DNA from 4 places in the Atlantibacter sp. MEI4A-1023 genome. Region 3 is predicted to be linked to each of the others. Evidence: predicted binding sites of a transcription regulator. Region 3 holds the regulator's gene; each other region holds the start of a gene.
What was found. The regulator Fur, encoded in region 3, represses iron uptake genes when iron is present. The targets are predictions, from matches to a motif close to ATAATAATGAGAACNACTATCAA.
Positions count from the first base shown of each region.

Region 1: the regulator Fur is predicted to act here: its motif matches at 2,685-2,707, upstream of bfd (bacterioferritin-associated ferredoxin).
Region 2: the regulator Fur is predicted to act here: its motif matches at 1,489-1,511, upstream of feoA (ferrous iron transporter A).
Region 4: the regulator Fur is predicted to act here: its motif matches at 2,888-2,910, upstream of exbB (tol-pal system-associated acyl-CoA thioesterase).

Region 1 is NZ_CM149568.1:405,053-410,157, reverse strand. It holds gene rplD (50S ribosomal protein L4) at 1-73, opposite strand, end outside; gene rplC (50S ribosomal protein L3) at 84-713, opposite strand; gene rpsJ (30S ribosomal protein S10) at 746-1,057, opposite strand; gene ACVV26_RS01925 (prepilin peptidase) at 1,434-1,925, shown strand; gene bfr (bacterioferritin) at 1,909-2,385, opposite strand; gene bfd (bacterioferritin-associated ferredoxin) at 2,458-2,652, opposite strand; gene tuf (elongation factor Tu) at 2,824-4,008, opposite strand; gene fusA (elongation factor G) at 4,079-5,105, opposite strand, start outside.
Region 2 is NZ_CM149568.1:338,405-343,509, reverse strand. It holds gene ACVV26_RS01600 (Tex family protein) at 1-1,164, shown strand, start outside; gene feoA (ferrous iron transporter A) at 1,617-1,841, shown strand; gene feoB (Fe(2+) transporter permease subunit FeoB) at 1,866-4,184, shown strand; gene feoC ([Fe-S]-dependent transcriptional repressor FeoC) at 4,194-4,430, shown strand; gene ACVV26_RS01580 (YdgH/BhsA/McbA-like domain containing protein) at 4,488-4,757, opposite strand; gene bioH (pimeloyl-ACP methyl ester esterase BioH) at 4,872-5,105, opposite strand, start outside.
Region 3 is NZ_CM149568.1:1,527,146-1,532,250, forward strand. It holds gene glnS (glutamine--tRNA ligase) at 1-520, shown strand, start outside; gene ACVV26_RS07385 (helix-turn-helix domain-containing protein) at 635-1,249, opposite strand; gene fur (ferric iron uptake transcriptional regulator) at 1,553-2,005, opposite strand; gene fldA (flavodoxin FldA) at 2,298-2,828, opposite strand; gene ybfE (LexA regulated protein) at 2,978-3,259, opposite strand; gene ybfF (esterase) at 3,400-4,167, opposite strand; gene seqA (replication initiation negative regulator SeqA) at 4,349-4,891, shown strand; gene pgm (phosphoglucomutase (alpha-D-glucose-1,6-bisphosphate-dependent)) at 4,916-5,105, shown strand, end outside.
Region 4 is NZ_CM149568.1:3,894,128-3,899,232, reverse strand. It holds gene ACVV26_RS18480 (AraC family transcriptional regulator) at 1-737, shown strand, start outside; gene ACVV26_RS18475 (DedA family protein) at 766-1,419, opposite strand; gene metC (cystathionine beta-lyase) at 1,542-2,729, opposite strand; gene exbB (tol-pal system-associated acyl-CoA thioesterase) at 2,971-3,702, shown strand; gene exbD (TonB system transport protein ExbD) at 3,709-4,134, shown strand; gene ACVV26_RS18455 (SDR family oxidoreductase) at 4,190-5,086, opposite strand.

The DNA of each region.
Region 1 (5,105 bases), 1.1 Mb from region 3:
CGTTGAAATCACGACCGAAGGTAGTTTCGGAAACAGTCAGCGCGCTTTGCGCGTCTTTCAATACTAATTCCATTGCTATCTCCTCACGCCTTCACAGCTGGTTTAACGATCAGGTTGCTACCGGTTGCACCGGGAACAGCACCTTTAACCAGCAGCAGGTTGCGCTCAGCGTCAACACGTACTACGTCCAGGCTCTGAACGGTTACACGTTCGTTACCCAGCTGACCTGCCATTTTCTTGCCTTTGAACACCTTGCCCGGAGTCTGGTTCTGACCGATAGAACCCGGAACGCGGTGAGACAAGGAGTTACCGTGGGTAGCGTCTTGGGTACGGAAGTTCCAGCGCTTAACGGTACCTGCGAAACCTTTACCTTTAGAGGTGCCAGTTACGTCAACTTTTTTCACTTCTGCAAACAGTTCAACGCTGATGCTCTGACCAACAGTGAACTCTTCGCCGTCTGCCAGGCGGAATTCCCACAGACCACGGCCAGCTTCAACGCCAGCTTTAGCGAAGTGACCAGCTTCCGGCTTGGTTACACGGTTAGCTTTTTTAGCACCAGTGGTAACCTGAATTGCACGGTAGCCGTCGTTAGCCAGGTCTTTAACCTGAGTAACACGGTTTGCTTCTACTTCGATAACGGTTACTGGGATAGAAACGCCGTCTTCAGTGAAGATACGGGTCATACCCACTTTTTTACCGACTAAACCAATCATTGTTTCAACCTCTCAATCGCTCAATGACCTGATTAACCCAGGCTGATCTGCACGTCTACACCGGCAGCCAGATCCAGACGCATCAGAGCATCAACGGTTTTCTCGGTTGGCTCAACGATGTCAACCAGACGCTTGTGAGTGCGAATTTCGTACTGATCGCGCGCGTCTTTGTTAACGTGCGGAGAGATCAGAACGGTAAAGCGCTCTTTGCGGGTCGGCAGCGGGATCGGACCACGTACTTGCGCACCAGTGCGCTTAGCAGTCTCGACGATTTCGGCGGTTGATTGATCGATCAGACGATGATCAAACGCTTTCAAGCGGATACGGATTCTTTGGTTCTGCATGAGACCAGAGCTCCAATTATTTATAGACGAAAATAATTACTCCTCGCACCCATTACGATTGATGGGGGAGTGTAATCGTTTTTACATAGCTTCCCGATTGGAAGCATTGTTAAGCAACAAACTGCATTGCTCCGGTTCTGATTGAACCTGCCGTCAATATTGACAAGCCCGCGCATTATACGGAATTACGCAGCTTAAGCAAGTGCTGTTTACTATTCGTGCGTTCAGGGCTGGAATCCGGCGCGCATTTTTTTGCCAGGGCTATGGAAAAGCACTGAAAAAGCCTGAAGACGGCTTCCGTCTTTGAGAAACAGCGCTACAGCCAGGTTCATCATTTTGGCATGGTTGGTGCCTCCCCTACCCCACTGTCATGGAGGTGCCAGTGACCGTAGCCTTTATGCTTTTTTATTTAGTAATGTGCAGTTGCCTTAGTTGGCATGACTGGCGCACAGCCTTGCTTCCCGATCGTCTGACCTGTCCATTGCTGTGGGGCGGCCTGTTGTTCAACCTATTCTGCATGCCGGATTCTTTATCGGGTGCCGTTCTTGGCGCAGTTGCGGGTTATGGATTCTTTGCCTGTTTCTATTGGCTATACCGCAGCCTACGTGGTCACGAAGGGCTGGGATATGGAGATGTAAAATTACTGGCGGCGCTCGGTGCATGGCATGGATGGCAATCCCTATCGGCCATCATTTTAATAGCCTCGCTAAGTGGTTTGATCGTTGCTGGGCTACTACTCTGGGCAAATTCTGACAGACATAAAAAAACCCCGCTGCCGTTTGGTCCATTTCTGGTGGCTGCAGGGTTCTGCATAGGCTGGCCGACATTCGAGCAGCCTCTGTTGGTGCTGTTTAATCCTGTTCTTTGATCTGAGATTGCAGGTAATTCTGCAAACCAATCTTAGCGATCAGATCCAGTTCGGTTTCCAGCCAGTCAATGTGGTGTTCTTCGTCCGCAAGAATTGCGATCATCATGTCACGGCTGACATAGTCATGGACGCTATCCGCATAGGCAATTGCTTCACGCAAATCTTTAGCGCCTTCAAGTTCGAGATTCAGGTCAGATTGCAGCATCTCTTCCACATCTTCGCCGATGTGTAATTTCCCGAGATCTTGCAGGTTTGGGATGCCTTCGAGGAACAGAATACGCTCGATATACTTATCGGCGTGTTTCATTTCATCGATGGATTCGTGGTATTCGACATCATTGAGGCGCATCAGGCCCCAGTCTTTGAACATTCTTGCGTGAAGAAAATACTGATTGATTGCGACAAGCTCATTTCCCAATAATTTATTGAGATAATTTATTATCTTGATATCACCTTTCATTTTATAGTCCCTCCGCTTCCACTACATGAAGCGTAGATCGACTAAAAGGGAAGTCAAAAAAAAGATGCCGCTTTAAGCAATCTCTTTGTATTCCGGGATCTGCATCAATTCATCCTGCATGATTTCGCGCGCGGCGCGAACGCATTTACCACATTGATTCCCTACAGGAATAAATTTACGCAACTGCTGAAATGATTGTGGATGGAACTGGCGAACTGCCTGGCGGATCTTTTTATCGCTGACACCGTTACATAAACAAACGTACATGATGGCTCCCGTTCAAATTATGCGCAGTGTAAATGAGAATAGTTATGACTACAATAGCACAATTGTAAACGGTAGAGAGCGAGCGTAACGAAAATTACCGAGCAGAAACTTACTGAGCAATATAAAAACAAAAAGGGCGCCGAAGCGCCCTTTTCAATTCAGGGTAATTACTTAGCCCAGAACTTTAGCAACAACGCCCGCGCCAACGGTACGGCCGCCTTCACGGATTGCGAAACGCAGACCGTCGTCCATCGCGATCGGGTGGATCAGGGTAACAACCATTTTGATGTTGTCGCCCGGCATTACCATCTCAACGCCTTCCGGCAGTTCGATGGTGCCAGTCACGTCAGTGGTACGGAAGTAGAACTGCGGACGGTAGCCCTTGAAGAACGGAGTGTGACGGCCGCCTTCGTCTTTGGACAGAATGTACACTTCAGATTCGAACTTGGTGTGCGGCTTGATGGAGCCCGGCTTCGCCAGTACCTGACCACGTTCGATTTCTTCACGTTTGATACCACGCAGCAGAACACCCACGTTCTCGCCCGCACGGCCTTCGTCCAGCAGTTTGCGGAACATTTCAACGCCGGTACAGGTTGATTTCGCAGTATCCTTGATACCCACGATTTCAACTTCTTCACCCACTTTGATGATGCCGCGCTCTACACGACCGGTAACAACGGTACCACGGCCGGAGATGGAGAATACGTCTTCGATCGGCAGCAGGAACGGCTTGTCAATCGCACGCTCTGGTTCCGGGATGTAGGAATCCAGGTAGCCAGCCAGTTCGATGATTTTCTCTTCCCACTCTGCTTCGCCTTCCAGCGCTTTCAGCGCGGAACCACGAACGATCGGGGTGTCGTCGCCCGGGAAGTCGTACTGAGACAGCAGTTCGCGAACTTCCATCTCAACCAGTTCCAGCAGCTCTTCGTCATCAACCATGTCGCATTTGTTCAGGAACACGATGATGTACGGAACGCCTACCTGGCGACCCAGCAGGATGTGCTCACGGGTCTGCGGCATCGGGCCGTCAGTCGCAGCAACAACCAGGATCGCGCCGTCCATCTGCGCAGCACCGGTGATCATGTTTTTCACATAGTCGGCGTGGCCCGGGCAGTCAACGTGCGCGTAGTGGCGAGTCGGGGTGTCATATTCAACGTGAGAGGTGTTGATGGTGATACCACGAGCTTTTTCTTCCGGCGCGTTATCGATCTGATCGAATGCACGAGCAGAACCACCGTAGGTTTTAGCCAGAACGGTAGTGATGGCAGCAGTCAGGGTAGTTTTACCGTGGTCAACGTGGCCGATAGTACCAACGTTAACGTGCGGTTTTGTACGTTCAAATTTTTCTTTAGACACGGCTATATTCCTTACTATAGTGCTCTCCCCAACAGAGGAGAGCACGGGACATTAGTTTTAACCCCGGGGCTTATTTGCCACGAGCTTCAATTACGGCCTGAGCAACGTTGTTCGGCGCATCATCATACTTCAGGAATTCCATAGTATAAGATGCACGACCTTTGGTCAGAGAACGCAGCTGAGTCGCATATCCGAACATTTCAGACAGCGGTACTTCAGCGTGGATCTTAACGCCAGTAACTTCAGATTCCTGACCGCGCAGCATACCACGACGACGGCTCAAGTCACCGATAACGTCACCGGTGTTCTCTTCTGGAGTTTCTACTTCAACCTTCATGATCGGCTCAAGCAGAACAGGTTTCGCTTTCTTAAAGCCTTCTTTAAAGGCGATAGAAGCGGCCAGTTTAAACGCCAGTTCAGAGGAGTCAACGTCATGGTAAGAACCGAAGTGCAGACGCACGCCCATGTCTACTACCGGGTAACCCGCCAGCGGACCAGACTTCAACTGCTCCTGGATACCTTTATCAACGGCCGGGATGTATTCGCCAGGAATTACACCGCCCTTGATGTCGTTGACGAACTCATAACCTTTCGGATTTGAGCCCGGCTCCAGCGGGTACATGTCGATAACAACATGACCGTACTGACCACGACCACCAGACTGCTTAGCGTGTTTACCTTCAATGTCGGTAACTTTCGCGCGAATCGCTTCGCGGTAAGCAACCTGAGGTTTACCCACGTTAGCTTCAACGTTGAACTCACGCTTCATGCGGTCAACGATGATGTCGAGGTGCAGTTCGCCCATACCGGCGATGATGGTCTGGTTAGACTCTTCGTCAGTCCATACGCGGAAAGACGGGTCTTCTTTAGCCAGACGGCCCAGAGCCAGACCCATTTTTTCCTGGTCAGCTTTGGTTTTCGGTTCTACGGCGATGGAGATTACCGGCTCAGGGAATTCCATACGCTCCAGAATGATCGGCGCGTTCGGATCACACAGAGTATCACCCGTAGTCACGTCTTTCAGACCGATAGCAGCCGCGATGTCGCCTGCGCGAACTTCTTTAATCTCTTCACGTTTGTTGGCGTGCATCTGTACG
Region 2 (5,105 bases), 1.2 Mb from region 3:
GGCAACGGCACCGCGTCCCGTGAAACCGAACGTTTCTTTCTCGACGTGCAGAAGCAGTATCCGCAAATCACCGCTCAGAAAGTGATTGTCAGCGAGGCAGGCGCATCGGTTTATTCCGCCTCCGAGCTGGCGGCGCTGGAGTTCCCGGATCTGGATGTGTCGCTGCGCGGCGCGGTTTCTATCGCCCGTCGTTTGCAGGACCCGCTGGCGGAGCTGGTGAAAATCGATCCGAAATCCATCGGCGTCGGCCAGTATCAGCATGACGTCAGCCAGTCACAGCTGGCGCGCAAACTGGATGCGGTGGTGGAAGACTGCGTAAACGCCGTGGGCGTGGATCTGAATACTGCATCGGTGCCGCTGTTGACCCGCGTGGCCGGGCTGACGCGCATGATGGCGCAGAATATCGTTAGCTGGCGCGATGAAAACGGCCAGTTCCAGAACCGCCAACAGTTGTTGAAAGTCAGCCGCCTGGGGCCGAAAGCCTTTGAACAGTGCGCAGGCTTTTTGCGTATCAACCACGGCGATAACCCGCTGGACGCTTCTACCGTTCACCCGGAAGCCTATCCGGTGGTTGAACGCATCCTGGCCGCCACCCGGCAGTCGTTGCGCGATTTGATGGGCAACAGCAATGAATTGCGTAATCTGAAAGCGGTGGATTACACCGACGAGCGTTTCGGCGTGCCGACGGTGAGCGACATCATCAAAGAGCTGGAAAAACCGGGCCGCGATCCGCGTCCTGAGTTTAAAACCGCGCAGTTCGCCGAAGGAGTCGAGACCCTTAACGATCTGACGCCAGGCATGGTGCTGGAAGGCGCGGTGACTAACGTGACCAATTTCGGCGCTTTCGTGGATATCGGCGTCCATCAGGACGGACTGGTGCATATCTCTTCGCTGTCGGACAAGTTTATCGACGATCCGCATAAGGTGGTGAAAGCGGGTGATATCGTGAAGGTCAAAGTGCTGGAAGTGGATTTGCAGCGTAAGCGCATTGCACTGACGATGCGGCTTGATGAGCAACCGGGCGAAAGTACGCCGCGCCGCAGCGCAGGCGGCCCTGTCTCCCGCCCGGCGCAGCAGCAAAAACCCCGGGCGCGCGATAATAAGCCTTCGGGCAATAGCGCTATGGGTGATGCCCTCGCCGCCGCTTTGGGTAAAAAACGTTAAAAAAAACAGGCCGGGAAACCGGCCTTTTATTGCAGATGTCATATTTCGCAATATGAGAAAAGAGGCTTGTTTTCGATTATTGATTTTATTGAATTTACCTGCACCGATTATCATAAAATAAACGCGCCATTCTCATTTTAATAACAAAAAAATGATCTCAGCAACCTTTATCACGTTATTACTCGCGCACCCGACTTTAACCCAATTCATTGAAAATATTAATTTTTCTTAATATAGACTCATTTCAAGCGTTTATTTTTCATTCTTTGCGCCAAAACAACGAATGGTTAAATATTGTATTTAGCAACACATTCTGCATTGAAGATAAAAACCATTCTCATTATCATACCTTTCCATCAAGATTATTCTTTTCCGCAAATGAATCTGGTTTTCCATGTCTGCCCTCCAGACAGGGAAATCGTGTTTCCGCTTACGAAAGATAAGAAGGCTTTATGCACTTTTGCGCTAACAGTACCTGGAAAATCACCGGCTTTGCCCGGGAAATTAGCCCGGCTTACCGTCAAAAATTACTTTCGTTAGGTTTACTTCCCGGCTCCTCGTTTGACGTGGTGCGCGTCGCCCCGCTGGGCGATCCGATCCATATTTCCACTCGCCGGGTAAACCTTGTATTACGCAAAAAGGATTTGGCGCTGGTACAGGTTGAAGCAACGTCCTGATCATTTCTTGAGTTCAGACTGAATATGAAAAAGCTAACTATTGGATTAATCGGCAACCCGAACTCAGGGAAAACCACCCTGTTTAACCAGTTAACCGGCTCCCGGCAGCGGGTGGGCAACTGGGCAGGGGTGACCGTTGAACGCAAAGAGGGTTTCTTCGCCACACCAGAGCATCAGGTCACGCTGGTGGATTTACCCGGCACCTACTCCCTGACAACGATCTCCTCCCAAACCTCGCTCGATGAACAAATCGCCTGTCATTATATTTTGAGCGGCGATGCTGATCTGCTGATTAACGTGGTGGATGCCTCTAACCTTGAGCGCAACCTCTATCTGACACTGCAACTGCGCGAGCTGGGCATCCCCTGCATCATCGCCCTGAACATGCTGGATATCGCTGAGAAGCAGCAGATCCGCATTGATGTTGATGCGCTGGCGAACCGCCTCGGCTGCCCGGTGGTGCCGCTGGTCTCCACGCGCGGACGCGGCATCGATACCCTGAAGCGGATTATCGACCGCGACCATCAGGCGCAAAACGCTATCGACGTGCATTACGCCGAACCGCTTTGCCGTGAAGCGAACGCGCTGGCGGACCTGATGCCCGGTGAAATGCCGTTTACCCAACGCCGCTGGCTGGGTTTGCAGATGCTGGAAGGCGATATTTACAGCCGCGCGTTTGCGGGTGATGCCGCACAAAAGCTGGGCGTTTCCCTGGCACGCCTGAGTGAAGAGATGGACGATCCGGCGCTGCATATCGCCGACGCGCGCTATCAAAGCATTGCCGCTATTTGCGACAGCGTCAGCAACAGCTTAACGGCAGAGCCCCATCACTTAACCACCGCGCTGGATAAAATCGTTATCAACCGTTTTCTCGGCATCCCGGTGTTTTTGCTGGTGATGTATCTGATGTTCCTGCTGGCGATTAACATTGGCGGCGCATTGCAGCCGCTGTTTGACGTAGGTTCGGCGGCGATCTTTATCCACGGTTTGCAGTGGGTTGGCGCAACGTTCCACTTTCCGCAATGGCTAACTATTTTCCTCGCCCAGGGTATTGGCGGCGGTATCAATACCGTTCTGCCGCTGGTGCCGCAAATCGGCATGATGTATTTGTTCCTCTCGTTTCTTGAGGATTCCGGCTATATGGCGCGCGCGGCGTTCGTGATGGACCGCCTGATGCAGTCCCTCGGTCTGCCCGGCAAATCCTTCGTGCCGCTGATCGTCGGTTTCGGCTGCAACGTGCCGTCGGTAATGGGCGCGCGCACTCTGGATGCGCCGCGTGAACGTCTGATGACCGTGATGATGGCACCGTTTATGTCCTGCGGCGCGCGGCTGGCGATTTTTGCGGTCTTCGCTGCCGCCTTCTTTGGCCAGCAGGGTGCGCTGGTGGTGTTTTCGCTGTATCTGTTAGGCATCGTGATGGCGATCCTCACCGGCCTGATGCTGAAGCACACCATCATGCGCGGCGAAGCAACGCCGTTCGTGATGGAACTGCCGGTTTATCACGTGCCGCACCTGAAAAGCCTGGTGCTGCAAACCTGGCAGCGCCTGAAATCCTTCGTGATGCGTGCCGGTAAAGTGATTGTGATAGTCAGTATTTTCGTCGGGGCGTTAAACAGCTTTTCCTTTAGCGGCAAGCCGGTGGACAACATTAATGACTCTGCGCTGGCATCGGTGAGCCAGGTACTTACCCCGCTGCTGAAACCCATCGGCGTACAGGAAGATAACTGGCAGGCTACGGTCGGTCTGTTTACCGGCGCGATGGCGAAAGAAGTGGTGGTCGGTACGTTAAACACCCTGTACACCGCAGAAAATATCCACCAGGAAGAATTTGACGCCGCCAGCTTTAGCCTGATCGACGAACTGGGCGGCGCAGTAGAAGAAACCTGGCAGAGCCTGAAAGACACTTTCAGCCTGAGCGTGCTGATGAACCCGATTGAAGCCAGCAAAGGCGACGGTGAGATGGAAAGCGGCACTATGGGCGTGATGAGCGCGAAATTCGGCAGCAGCGCCTCGGCGTACAGCTACCTGATTTTTGTGCTGCTGTACATTCCGTGCATTTCAGTGATGGGCGCTATCGCCCGCGAAACCAGCCGTAGCTGGATGGGTTTCTCCATTCTGTGGGGGCTGAATATCGCCTACTCGCTGGCGACGCTTTACTACCAGACCGTGACATTCCACCAGCATCCGCAATACAGCCTGACGTGCATCGTGGCGGTGGTGTTGTTTAACGTACTGGTGCTGACGTTATTGCGCCGGGCCCGTAGCCGCGTCGACCTCGGAGTGCTGGGGCAGCGCAAGGCGGCGGAAGTCTGTTGTGAAACGTCATCCAGCCACTGTCATTAAGGTGAAAGCATGACGACGCTGATACAGGTACGGGATTTGCTGGCATTACAGGGGCGTCTGGAGGCCAGCCAGATGAGCGAGCTGCTCGCGACTCCGCGTCCAATGATTGACGCCATGCTGTCGCGGCTGGAGGCGATGGGCCGGGCAAAGCGCGTAACGGAAGATTTGAGCGGGTGTTTATCAGGCAGTTGTAAACGCTGCCCTGAAGGAAATGCTTGCCAAAAAACGTTCTGGACGCTTCAATAGCAAAACAAAAAAGAAAGGCAGTGGCACTAAAAAAGGCGGGTTACCCCGCCTTTTTCATTATTTGTAGACGTCTGCTGTCGCGCGGATATCCTGTGATTTCTTATCAGCGCTGGTGATAACGTAATAAGTGCCGCCCATCTCATCGGCTTTTTTCGACAATTCTTCTCTGGCATCCATCGGCGCAGATTCATCACTGGTGGAGATCGTGCCAATCTTGGTCAGATTCATTCCTGCCACTTTATCTTTCTCAAGCTCCTTCGCTGCAAACACACCGAAAGAAAGCGAGCCGATTACCAAAGAAGTAACAATGCCAGTAACTAATTTCATCGCTTCACACTCCTTAGAAAGGTTTATTGTTTTGTGATGCCTGGCGGGGGCGACTCAGCGCCGAAAAATAAAAATTGCCCGTAAGGACAACCACTTTCTAAGTATTGACCGTTTTTATACTTTTGCCACAGCCTGACCCAGGCTAAATAACAGCTCGCAGAACATTTCAGAATTATTGATAAAAGGTGCATGAGCCGCTTTATCAAACATTACCGACGGGCTATCCGGATAGCGTTCGTCCAGCAACCCGGCCACTTTACGCGGCACCAGCCCATCCAGCCGGCCATACAAACGCCAGAATGGCATCGTCAACGACGCCAGATCGGCGCGCAAATCAGTGGACTTTAG
Region 3 (5,105 bases):
CAGCGGCGAAGTGTGGATCGACCGCGCCGACTTCCGCGAAGAGGCTAACAAGCAGTACAAGCGCCTGGTGCTGGGTAAAGAAGTCCGCCTGCGTAATGCTTATGTGATTAAAGCTGAGCGTGTAGAAAAAGACGCGGAAGGCAACATCACCACTATCTTCTGTAGCTACGACGCAGAAACCCTGAGCAAAGACCCGGCGGACGGCCGCAAAGTGAAAGGCGTGATCCACTGGGTGAGTGCCAGCCATGCGTTACCGATTGAAATCCGCCTGTACGATCGTCTGTTTAGCGTGGCAAATCCCGGCGCGGCAGAAGATTTCCTGTCGACTATCAATCCAGAGTCGCTGGTGATCAAGCAGGGTTTTGGCGAGCCGAGCCTGCAGAATGCAGAAATGGGCAACGCGCTGCAATTCGAGCGTGAAGGTTATTTCTGCCTCGACAGCAAATATTCCAAACCTGAACATCTGGTGTTCAACCGTACGGTGGGTTTACGCGATACCTGGGCGAAAATCGGGGAATAAGATTTCATTGCTAAAACGCCGCGTAATGCGGCGTTTTTTTTGGCGTGAAGCTTCTTTAAATGAAAAGAGAAAGGCCCGGAGAACGTCTTAGACTGCGATGAATTACCTCTCGCATCAACTGAGTTTTTCAGGCAGTTGATTGATTGTCAGCAATTTGCCTCTTTTAACATCGATATGATTTTTAGCGCGCATCGCCGACAAAACTTTCATGACGATACTGCGAGATAAGTTGGTTCGTTTGACGATGAAATCCGCAACATTGATTTTTGACCGCATAAACTCATCTAGTTGATTAAGATGGAGGAGATTCCCCTTAATCATTTGATAACTATTTCGCCCCATCATCATCTCATCCCGATAAAGTAAACTTTCTATATGCCAGGATAAAATTGGCGGTATTAAGTGCAGCGAATGATTATCGTCAAGACGCTGCATGAAAATGTCCAGAGGCACTAACTGGAAATGGCATTGCGTATCGGCATAAATGCGCAGATAGGCCAGATTTCGGGCATTACCGGTTAGCCCAAACAGCGCTGGCGCAGTTTGTTTTTCAAATAAAAGTCTGTCGCTGCTGCGAATGATAGAAAACTGCCCACCATGAATCAGCGTAACGGTATGAGGTCTTACGGGTATTAAGGTATATCTTTCTACACGCGTAAGTTTGTTATAGTCAGTGAATAAATCCGTTAAGCGATATAATTCAGAGAGAGGTTTCTGCGGTAATGTCATTGCGATTAACCAGATTTATTTTATCGGATGCGATGCTAATCACTATTTTAAGTGATGGCATTTTTAAACCGCAACGCAACAAACAGACCCGGCAGGTGATAAGATGTCTCAATATATGATAACTGGCTGATTTATATAGTTATTGATATATTCTTAAAACATCATTCACATTATTTAATTCATTACAGGATTTACTTAAAGGTTTCATTATTAAGCAAGCCATGCCTGTTATTTTTTAAATCATCAGAAATAAAAAAGCCGACATTAGTCGGCTTTTACTGGAATTCATGATTCTAGAAAAAATTACTTTTCTGCGATCTCATGCGCATTTTCGTCTTCGCGGCAATCGCCTTCTGCGCAATGGCCATACAGGTACAGGCTGTGGTTAGTTAAGCGAATACCGTGACGGGAGGCAATTTCACGCTGGCGCGCTTCGATTGAATCGTCGCTAAACTCGATCACTTTACCGCAGTCAAGGCAAATGAGGTGATCGTGATGATGCTGCTGAGTCAACTCGAAAACGGATTTGCCGCCTTCAAAATTATGGCGCGTGACGATTCCGGCATCATCAAACTGGTTAAGAACGCGGTAAACGGTCGCTAACCCAATCTCTTCACCCATGTCGATCAGGCGTTTGTATAAGTCTTCCGCACTGACATGGTGGTTGTCCGGCCCCTGCAACACTTCGAGGATTTTTAACCTCGGAAGCGTGACTTTCAGGCCAGCCTTTTTCAATGCGGTATTGTTGTCAGTCATGCGGAATTTGTCCTGTTACGTAACGATTCGCTCCTCAGGGAGCAAGAGATCGATGCAAGGCATTATGCGTTTCATTATAGAACTGCCATGCCTAAATGAAAACTGCAACTGCCTTGCTTAAAAATACCCAAAATCGTGGCGCTGCCTGCATTTGTTGCAAAATCACCCGATGCGTAAGGCGTATATTGTACAGGTCTGGAGGCAAAAGTTAAAAATTTGTAGCAATTATTTTTATCGCTTTTGCCTATCAATCAAGATAAAAAGGCGCTAATTGACTTAGCACCCTTAATAATCAGGCGTTGATGATGTCCTGCAGGTGCAGCTCTTCAGAAACCTGTTTAACCCATTTTTCAACGCGTTCTGCGGTGAGTTCCGGTTGGCGATCTTCGTCGATGGCAAGACCGAGGAAGTGATCGTCATCCGCCAGGCCTTTGGAGGCTTCAAAGTGATAGCCTTCAGTCGGCCAGTGGCCAACGATAGTTGCGCCGCGCGGTTCAATAATGTCACGCATGGTGCCCAGCGCATCGCAGAAGTATTCGGCATAGTCTTCCTGGTCGCCACAACCAAACAGGGCAACCAGTTTATTGTTGAAATCAATCTCTTCGAGGGTAGGGAAGAAGTCATCCCAGTCGCACTGCGCTTCGCCGTAATACCAGGTAGGGATGCCCAGCAGCAAAATATCAAAACTTTCGAGGTCTTCTTTGCTGCTTTTAGCAATATCACGCACTTCAGCAACATCTTTACCAAGCTGTTTTTGAATCATTTTTGCGATATTTTCAGTGTTGCCGGTATCGCTGCCGAAGAAAATGCCTACGATTGCCATGAGTAAAATAACCTCTTGAAACTTAATGAGATGGTTGAGGCAAAAAGCCTACAGATAGGGCAATCATAGCAGAACAGACAAGCTGGCGGAAATCTCTATCACGGCCATGTGCACAGTCTGCTACATCGCGCCGTGTTTTTAGATAACGCTCAGTCTTTAAGGGCGGCGAGCTGTGACAGCAGAATATCTTCGATCAATTCGCTGCGGCTGATATTGCGGGCCTCTGCCAGCATGTTGAGCGCGTCAACCGCTTCAACGTTCAGTTTGAGCTCAACGCGCTTGAGCCCGCGCACTTTGTCGCGCTTTAACTGGTTGCGCTTGTTAATGCGCAACTGTTCATCGCGTGACAGCGGGTTAGTTTTGGGTCTGCCCGGGCGGCGTTCGTCCGAGAACAGATCTAATGTCGTACGGTCCGTTTGTTCTTTGGCCATGATGCGCGTTTTGACAGGGAAAACAGGGTGCAGGAGCGGGGCTCGGATGCAGTTAAGCGCGCCATCATACATGAGGGAATCCGGCGCGCCAACGCGTTAACGGCACTCTGACTTATCAGCCGCTTTATTTTTAACCATTTTTACCCGGCATCGAGGTAGCGGCGGATTGCCCGTACCACGGCCTGCGGTTTTTCGGCATGAACCCAGTGGCCCGCGCCCGCTACGACGTGCGCGCGGGCCTGGGGGAATTGCGCAAGCAGCGCCTCGCGATGGCTTTCATCCACGTACGGCGAATTGCCGCCGCGAATAAATAGCGCCGGATGATCCCAGGCGGGCACCGTTTCCCAACCGACGATATGTGAATACTGATCCCACAGTGCCGGCACATTGAAACGCCACTCGCCGGATGCGAAGGATTTGAGCAGAAACTGAATCACCCCTTCTTCAGGGATTTGTTCACGCATCAGGGCCGCCGCATCCTGGCGAGAGGTGATCCCGGCTTCGCTGACGGCGTTAATCGCGGCGAAAATTTCATCGTGCCGCCGCACCTGGTAATCCACCGGCGCGATATCAATCGCCACCAGTTTATCGATGCGTTGCGGCGCGATGTTGGTTGCCGCCATCACGGCTTTACCACCCATGGAGTGGCCGATAAAAGTGGCTTTGTCGATACTCAGTTCGTCGAGCGTATCAATCAGATCCTGTGCCATGGCCGGATACGTCATGATATCGCTGCGCGGCGACAACCCGTGGTTGCGCATATCCACCTGGATAACGTCGAAATCGGTAATCAGTTCGCGAGCCAGCACGCCCAGGTTATCCAGGCTGCCGAACAGGCCGTGAACCAGCACGATCGGTGAGGCGTTATGCGATTGTTGTGTAGTTTGCGCTCGGGTATGTAATTTCATGGCAAAGTTCTTTTTTTGCAGGTGTCAGGTTAGGGTATTATGTTGAACATTCTGCCGCCCGGTCGCAAGATCCAGTTAAATCTGACTTTTGCCGCCTTCCTGGCTTGACGCTATCCGCTGTTGGGGTTTGATCCTATACTCCCAACGATTTGTATTCAGAAAGATATCGCACTGGATTAAAATGAAAACGATTGAAGTTGATGACGACCTTTATCGCTATATCGCGAGCCACACCCAGCACATTGGTGAAAGCGCGTCCGACATTTTGCGTCGCATGCTGAAATTCAACCCCGCGCAACCGCAAGTCGAAAAACCGGCGAAAGAGGGCAGCGCGGCCGTCGCCGTGATGGAAGAAAAACCCGCCAACAACCCCAAAGATCGTGTACGCGCTGTTCGCGAGCTGCTGCTTTCTGACGAATACGCTGAACAAAAGCGTGCCGTCAACCGTTTCATGCTGGTGCTGTCTACACTCTATACACTGGATCCAAAAGCGTTCGCCGATGCCACCGAGTCGTTGCATGGCCGCACCCGCGTCTATTTTGCGGGCGATCAGCAAACGCTTTTGCAGAGCGGTAATCAAACCAAACCCAAACATGTGCCAGGTACGCCATACTGGGTGATTACCAACACCAATACCGGTCGTAAATGCAGCATGATTGAACACATCATGCAGTCAATGCAGTTCCCGGCGGAATTGATTGAAAAGGTTTGCGGCACCATTTAACTAATGCGTCAAAAGGACCAGGCCATGGCAATTCATAACCGTGCAGGGCAGCCTGCACAACAGCGTGATTTGATTAATGTTGCCCAACTCACCGCACAATATTACGTGCTGAAACCGCAGCCGGGGAACAGCGAGCATGCGGTGAAATTCGGGACGTCCGGCCATCGCGGCAGCTCGGCGCGCCACAGTTTTAACGAACCGCATATTCTGGCGA
Region 4 (5,105 bases), 2.4 Mb from region 3:
TTTCCGGGAATAAGACCGGTTATCTTAACGATCGGGTGTTTCGCTATGATGCGAACGAATACCTGCTGCTGACCGTCCCGTTGCCGTTTGAATGCGAAACCTTCGCCACGCCGGAAACGCCGCTGGCGGGCATCCGCATCAACGTGGATGTGCAACAACTGCAAACCCTGCTGATGGATATCGGCGAAGACGACGCGTTTCGCCCGGCGCAGTGCGCCAGCGGCATCAACTCCGCCGTGCTGTCTGATGAGATCCTCTGCGCCATTGAGCGGCTGATTGACGTACTGGATAAGCCGTTGGACGCGCGGATCCTCGGCAAATCAATTATTCGCGAGATCCTGTACCACGTACTGATGGGGCCGCGCGGCGGGGCGCTGCTGGCGCTGGTCAGCCGCCAGACGCATTTCAGCCTGATTAGCCGCGTGCTGAAGCGCATTGAAAACCAGTACACCGAGAACCTGACCGTGGACCAGCTGGCGCTGGACGCCAATATGAGCGTGTCGGCGTTTCACCATAACTTTAAATCGGTGACCAGCACATCGCCGTTGCAGTACATCAAAACATTCCGTCTGCATAAGGCCAGAATGTTGATTGTTCATGACGGGATGAAAGCCAGCGCGGCGGCGATGCGTGTCGGTTATGAGAGCGCATCGCAGTTTAGCCGGGAGTTTAAGCGCTATTTCGGCGTGACGCCGGGAGAGGACGCGGCGCGGATGCGCACCTTGCAGGGAATGTAGTCACCCCGCCTTGCAGCGAGGTGACATATCAGGCGAATTTCTTCTTCAGCACTACCGTCAGCGCGCCGATAAAGCCCGCCACCAGCAGCACGATAGGCAGCACCATCAGGAAAGTCATCACCTGGTCTTCATGGCGCTTCACGAACGGGATCATGCTGAGCGCATAGCCGAAGCTGGTCACCACGCCGACCCACAAAAACGCGCTGAGCCAGTTAAAGAACTGGAAGCGGCGGTTAGACAGGCCGGAAATACCCGCCATAGTCGGCAGCAGGGTGCGGATAAACGCGAGGAAGCGCCCTGCCAGCAGCGCCAGCAGGCCGTGCTGATCGAACATGCAGGTGGCGCGCTGGTGATATTTTTGCGGCAACTGCTTCAGCCAGCCTTTTACCGTTCGGGTATTGCCGAGCCAGCGGCCCTGCACGTAGCTCAGCCAACAGCCGAGGCTGGCTGCGGATGTCAAAATCACCATCGTCGGGACAAAATCCATCACGCCTTTCGCCACCAGCGCCCCTGCCAGCAGTAATAAACTATCGCCGGGTAAAAATGAGGCGGGTAACAGCCCATTTTCCAGAAACAGCGTGGCGAACATGACGCCGTAAACAATGCCGACCACATGCGGATCTGCCAGCGCGGCGAAATCATGCTGCCAGAGCGCGGAAACAATATTCTGAATAACAACCATGGGTAATCCTGACGAACAGCGTGTATAGGGTTATTGTAATCGCAAAACGCCCCGAGCGGTTTGATCCGGGGCCCAATAAATACAGACTATTCTGTCCTTATCGCTGTCCAGCGCTGGCAACTTCAGGCTATGCGCCCGAAACCGGCTTCCAGATCGGCAATCAAATCTTCGACATTCTCAAGGCCAATATGAACGCGAACCAGCGTACCGTCGAAATCGACACGGCTATCCGGGCGGATGGCGGCGATCTCTTCAGGTTGGTTGGCAAGAATAAGCGATTCGAAGCCGCCCCAGGAATAGGCCATCCCGAAATAATTAAAATTATCGAGATACGCCGCAAACTCAGTCTCGTTAAGGCGTTTTTTCAGGATAAAAGAGAATAAACCGCTGCTGCCGAGAAAATCGCGCTTCCAGAACTCGTGGCCTTTACTGCCGGGCAGCGCCGGGTGATTCACGCGTGCCACTTGGGGATGCGCCGCCAGCCATTCAGCGACTTTTAAACTGCTTTCATGGTGCTGACGCAAACGTACCGCCAGGGTACGTAAACCACGGCTGGTCATATAAGCGGTATCGGCATCCAGCATCTGGCCCATCAAATAGGCGTTTTCGCGCAGTTGCGCCCAGCAGCGTTCATTGGCGACCGCCGTGCCCACCATGCCGTCGGAATGGCCGATCAGGTATTTGGTGCCCGCCTGAATAGAAATATCAATGCCGAAATCCAGCGCTTTAAACAGCACGCCCGCCGCCCAGGTGTTATCGATCATAATGATCGCCTCAGGCGCGACGCGGCGTACCGCAGCGACAATCGCCGGAACATCGTGCACTTCCATGGTGATAGAGCCGGGTGACTCCAGAAACACGACTTTGGTGTTCGGCTGGATATGCCCTGCGATACCCGCGCCGATCAGCGGGTCGAACCAACTGGTGGTCACGCCAAGTTTGGCGAGAATTTTGGTACAGAAATCCTGCGTCGGTTCATAGGCGGTGTGGGTCACCAGCACATGATCGCCTTGTTCGACAAACGCCAGAATGGTATTCGCCACCGCCGCTGCGCCGCAGGGGAACAGGGCGCAACCCGCGCCGCCTTCCAGTTCGCACATCGCTTCCTGAAGCGAGAAGTGGGTTAGCGTGCCACGCCGCCCGTAAAACAGCTCGCCGGACGCACGCCCGGCAGTCGCCGCTTTTTTGGCGGCCACGCTGTCAAACACCAGTGATGACGCGCGTTGGATCACGCTATTCACTGAGCCCTGGGTATAACGTTTGCTGCGTCCGGCATTCACCAGCGCGGTTTCGATGTGCGGTTTTGTCATCTCGGCGAAATCCTGTTTATACGTCTGGATGTCCATACGTTACCACGGTTAATGGTCAGGTCTTCTTCAACGAAGGTTAAAAAGTTAAAAAATATTCGGCTGACTCGATTTACTGCGTAAGCGCAAGGAAAATTGCGGCTTTTTCCGACACTATGCAAATACTAATGAGAACTACTATCAATTCGGCGATGTTTTGATATTATTAGCGACAGTTTTGTGATTTTTGTCCTGGAGATACAGAGTGGGTAATGAGTTGATGCAGACGGATCTCTCCGTCTGGGGTATGTATCAGCACGCTGATATCGTGGTAAAGATGGTGATGATTGGCCTGATTCTGGCCTCCGTCGTGACCTGGGCGATCTTCTTTAGCAAAAGCGCTGAACTGCTGAGCCAGAAGCGCCGTCTTAAGCGCGAGCAGCAGCTATTGGCTAAAGCCCGTTCCCTGAACGACGCCAGCGAAATTTCCGCCTCCTTCCATGGCAAAAGTCTCAGCACCGCGTTGATTAACGAAGCCCAGAATGAGCTTGAGCTCTCCGAAGGCAGCGAGGACAACGAAGGGATTAAAGAGCGTACCGGTTTCCGCCTTGAGCGCCGTGTTGCGGCGATTGGCCGCCATATGGGCCGCGGCAACGGTTATCTCGCCACTATCGGCGCGATCTCCCCGTTCGTGGGCCTGTTCGGCACCGTGTGGGGCATCATGAACAGCTTTATCGGTATCGCCCAGACCCAAACCACTAACCTCGCGGTTGTCGCGCCAGGTATCGCAGAAGCGCTGCTGGCGACGGCGATTGGCCTGGTGGCGGCGATCCCGGCGGTCGTTATCTACAATATTTTTGCGCGTATGATCGGCAGCTATAAAGCGACGCTGGGCGATGTCGCTGCGCAGGTTCTGTTGCTGCAAAGCCGCGATCTGGATTTGAATGCTTCTTCCGCGCGCCCGGTGCGTACCGCTCAGAAATTACGTGTAGGTTAATGCCCTATGGCAATGCGTCTTAACGAGAATCTCGACGACAACGGCGAAATGCATGAAATCAACGTGACGCCGTTTATCGACGTGATGTTGGTTCTGCTGATTATCTTTATGGTGGCCGCGCCGCTGGCGACGGTTGACGTCAAAGTGAACTTGCCGGCCTCTACCAGCCAGCCGCAGCCGCGTCCGGAAAAACCGATTTACGTGTCGGTGAAAGCGGACAAATCGATGTTCCTCGGCAATGAGCCGATTACTGAGGAAACGATGATCGCGCAGCTGGACGCGCTGACGGAAGGCAAGAAAGACACCACGGTGTTCTTCCGCGCGGACAAAACCGTTGATTACGAAACCATGATGAAAGTGATGGATACCCTGCATCAGGCGGGCTATCTGAAGATTGGTTTAGTCGGCCAGGAAACCGCGAAAGCGAAGTAATTTCCGGGCGTTAAAAAAGGCGTGGTAAAGACCACGCCTTTTTGTTGCCTGCGATTTACCCTAAATGCTCGCCCCCGGTTACGCCATGCACTTCCGCCGTCACGTAGCTGGATTCCTGGCTCGCCAGATAAACATAAATTGGTGCCAGTTCGGCAGGTTGGCCTGCACGTTTCATCGGCGTTTGTTTACCGAATTCCGGCAGTTTCTCCTGCGGCTGCCCGCCGCAAATCTGTAACGCCGTCCAGATGGGACCTGGCGCCACGCAATTCACGCGGATCCCTTTCTCGGCAATCTGCTTCGCCAGACCGCGCGTGAAGTTGAGTATTGCGGCCTTGGTAGAGGCATAGTCCAGTAAATGCGGGCTCGGCTGATACGCCTGAATCGACGACGTTGTGATAATGCTGGCACCGGGTTTCAGGTGCGGTAGCGCCTGCTGGGTGATCCAGAACAGCGCGAACACGTTGACCGCATAGGTTTTAGTGAACTGTTCACTGGTGATCTCCGCGATATCCTGCACGGCGACCTGTTTACCGGCCACCAGCGCCAGAATGTCCAGCCCGCCGAGTTCCTGCACCGCCTGGTCCACCAGGCTGCGGGCAAATTGCTCATCGCTCAAATCCCCCGGGATCAGCACGGCTTTACGGCCGGCTTCTTCGATAAGCTTTTTCACCGCTTCGGCATCTTCCTGCTCGGCAGGCAGATAGTTCAACACCACATCAGCGCCTTCACGCGCGTAAGCGATGGCCGCCGCGCGCCCGATCCCCGAGTCGCCGCCGGTAACCAGCGCTTTACGATCCTTAAGGCGGCCCGAACCGACATAGCTTTGCTCGCCGCAGTCGGGGACCGGATCCATCTTCGCCTGGATACCCGGAACAGGCTGCAACTGCTTCGGGTATTCTCCGGTGTAGTACTGGGTGGTTGGGTCCTGAACCTGGGATTGATCGTTAGCCATAAGGGATCTCCATCAGTTA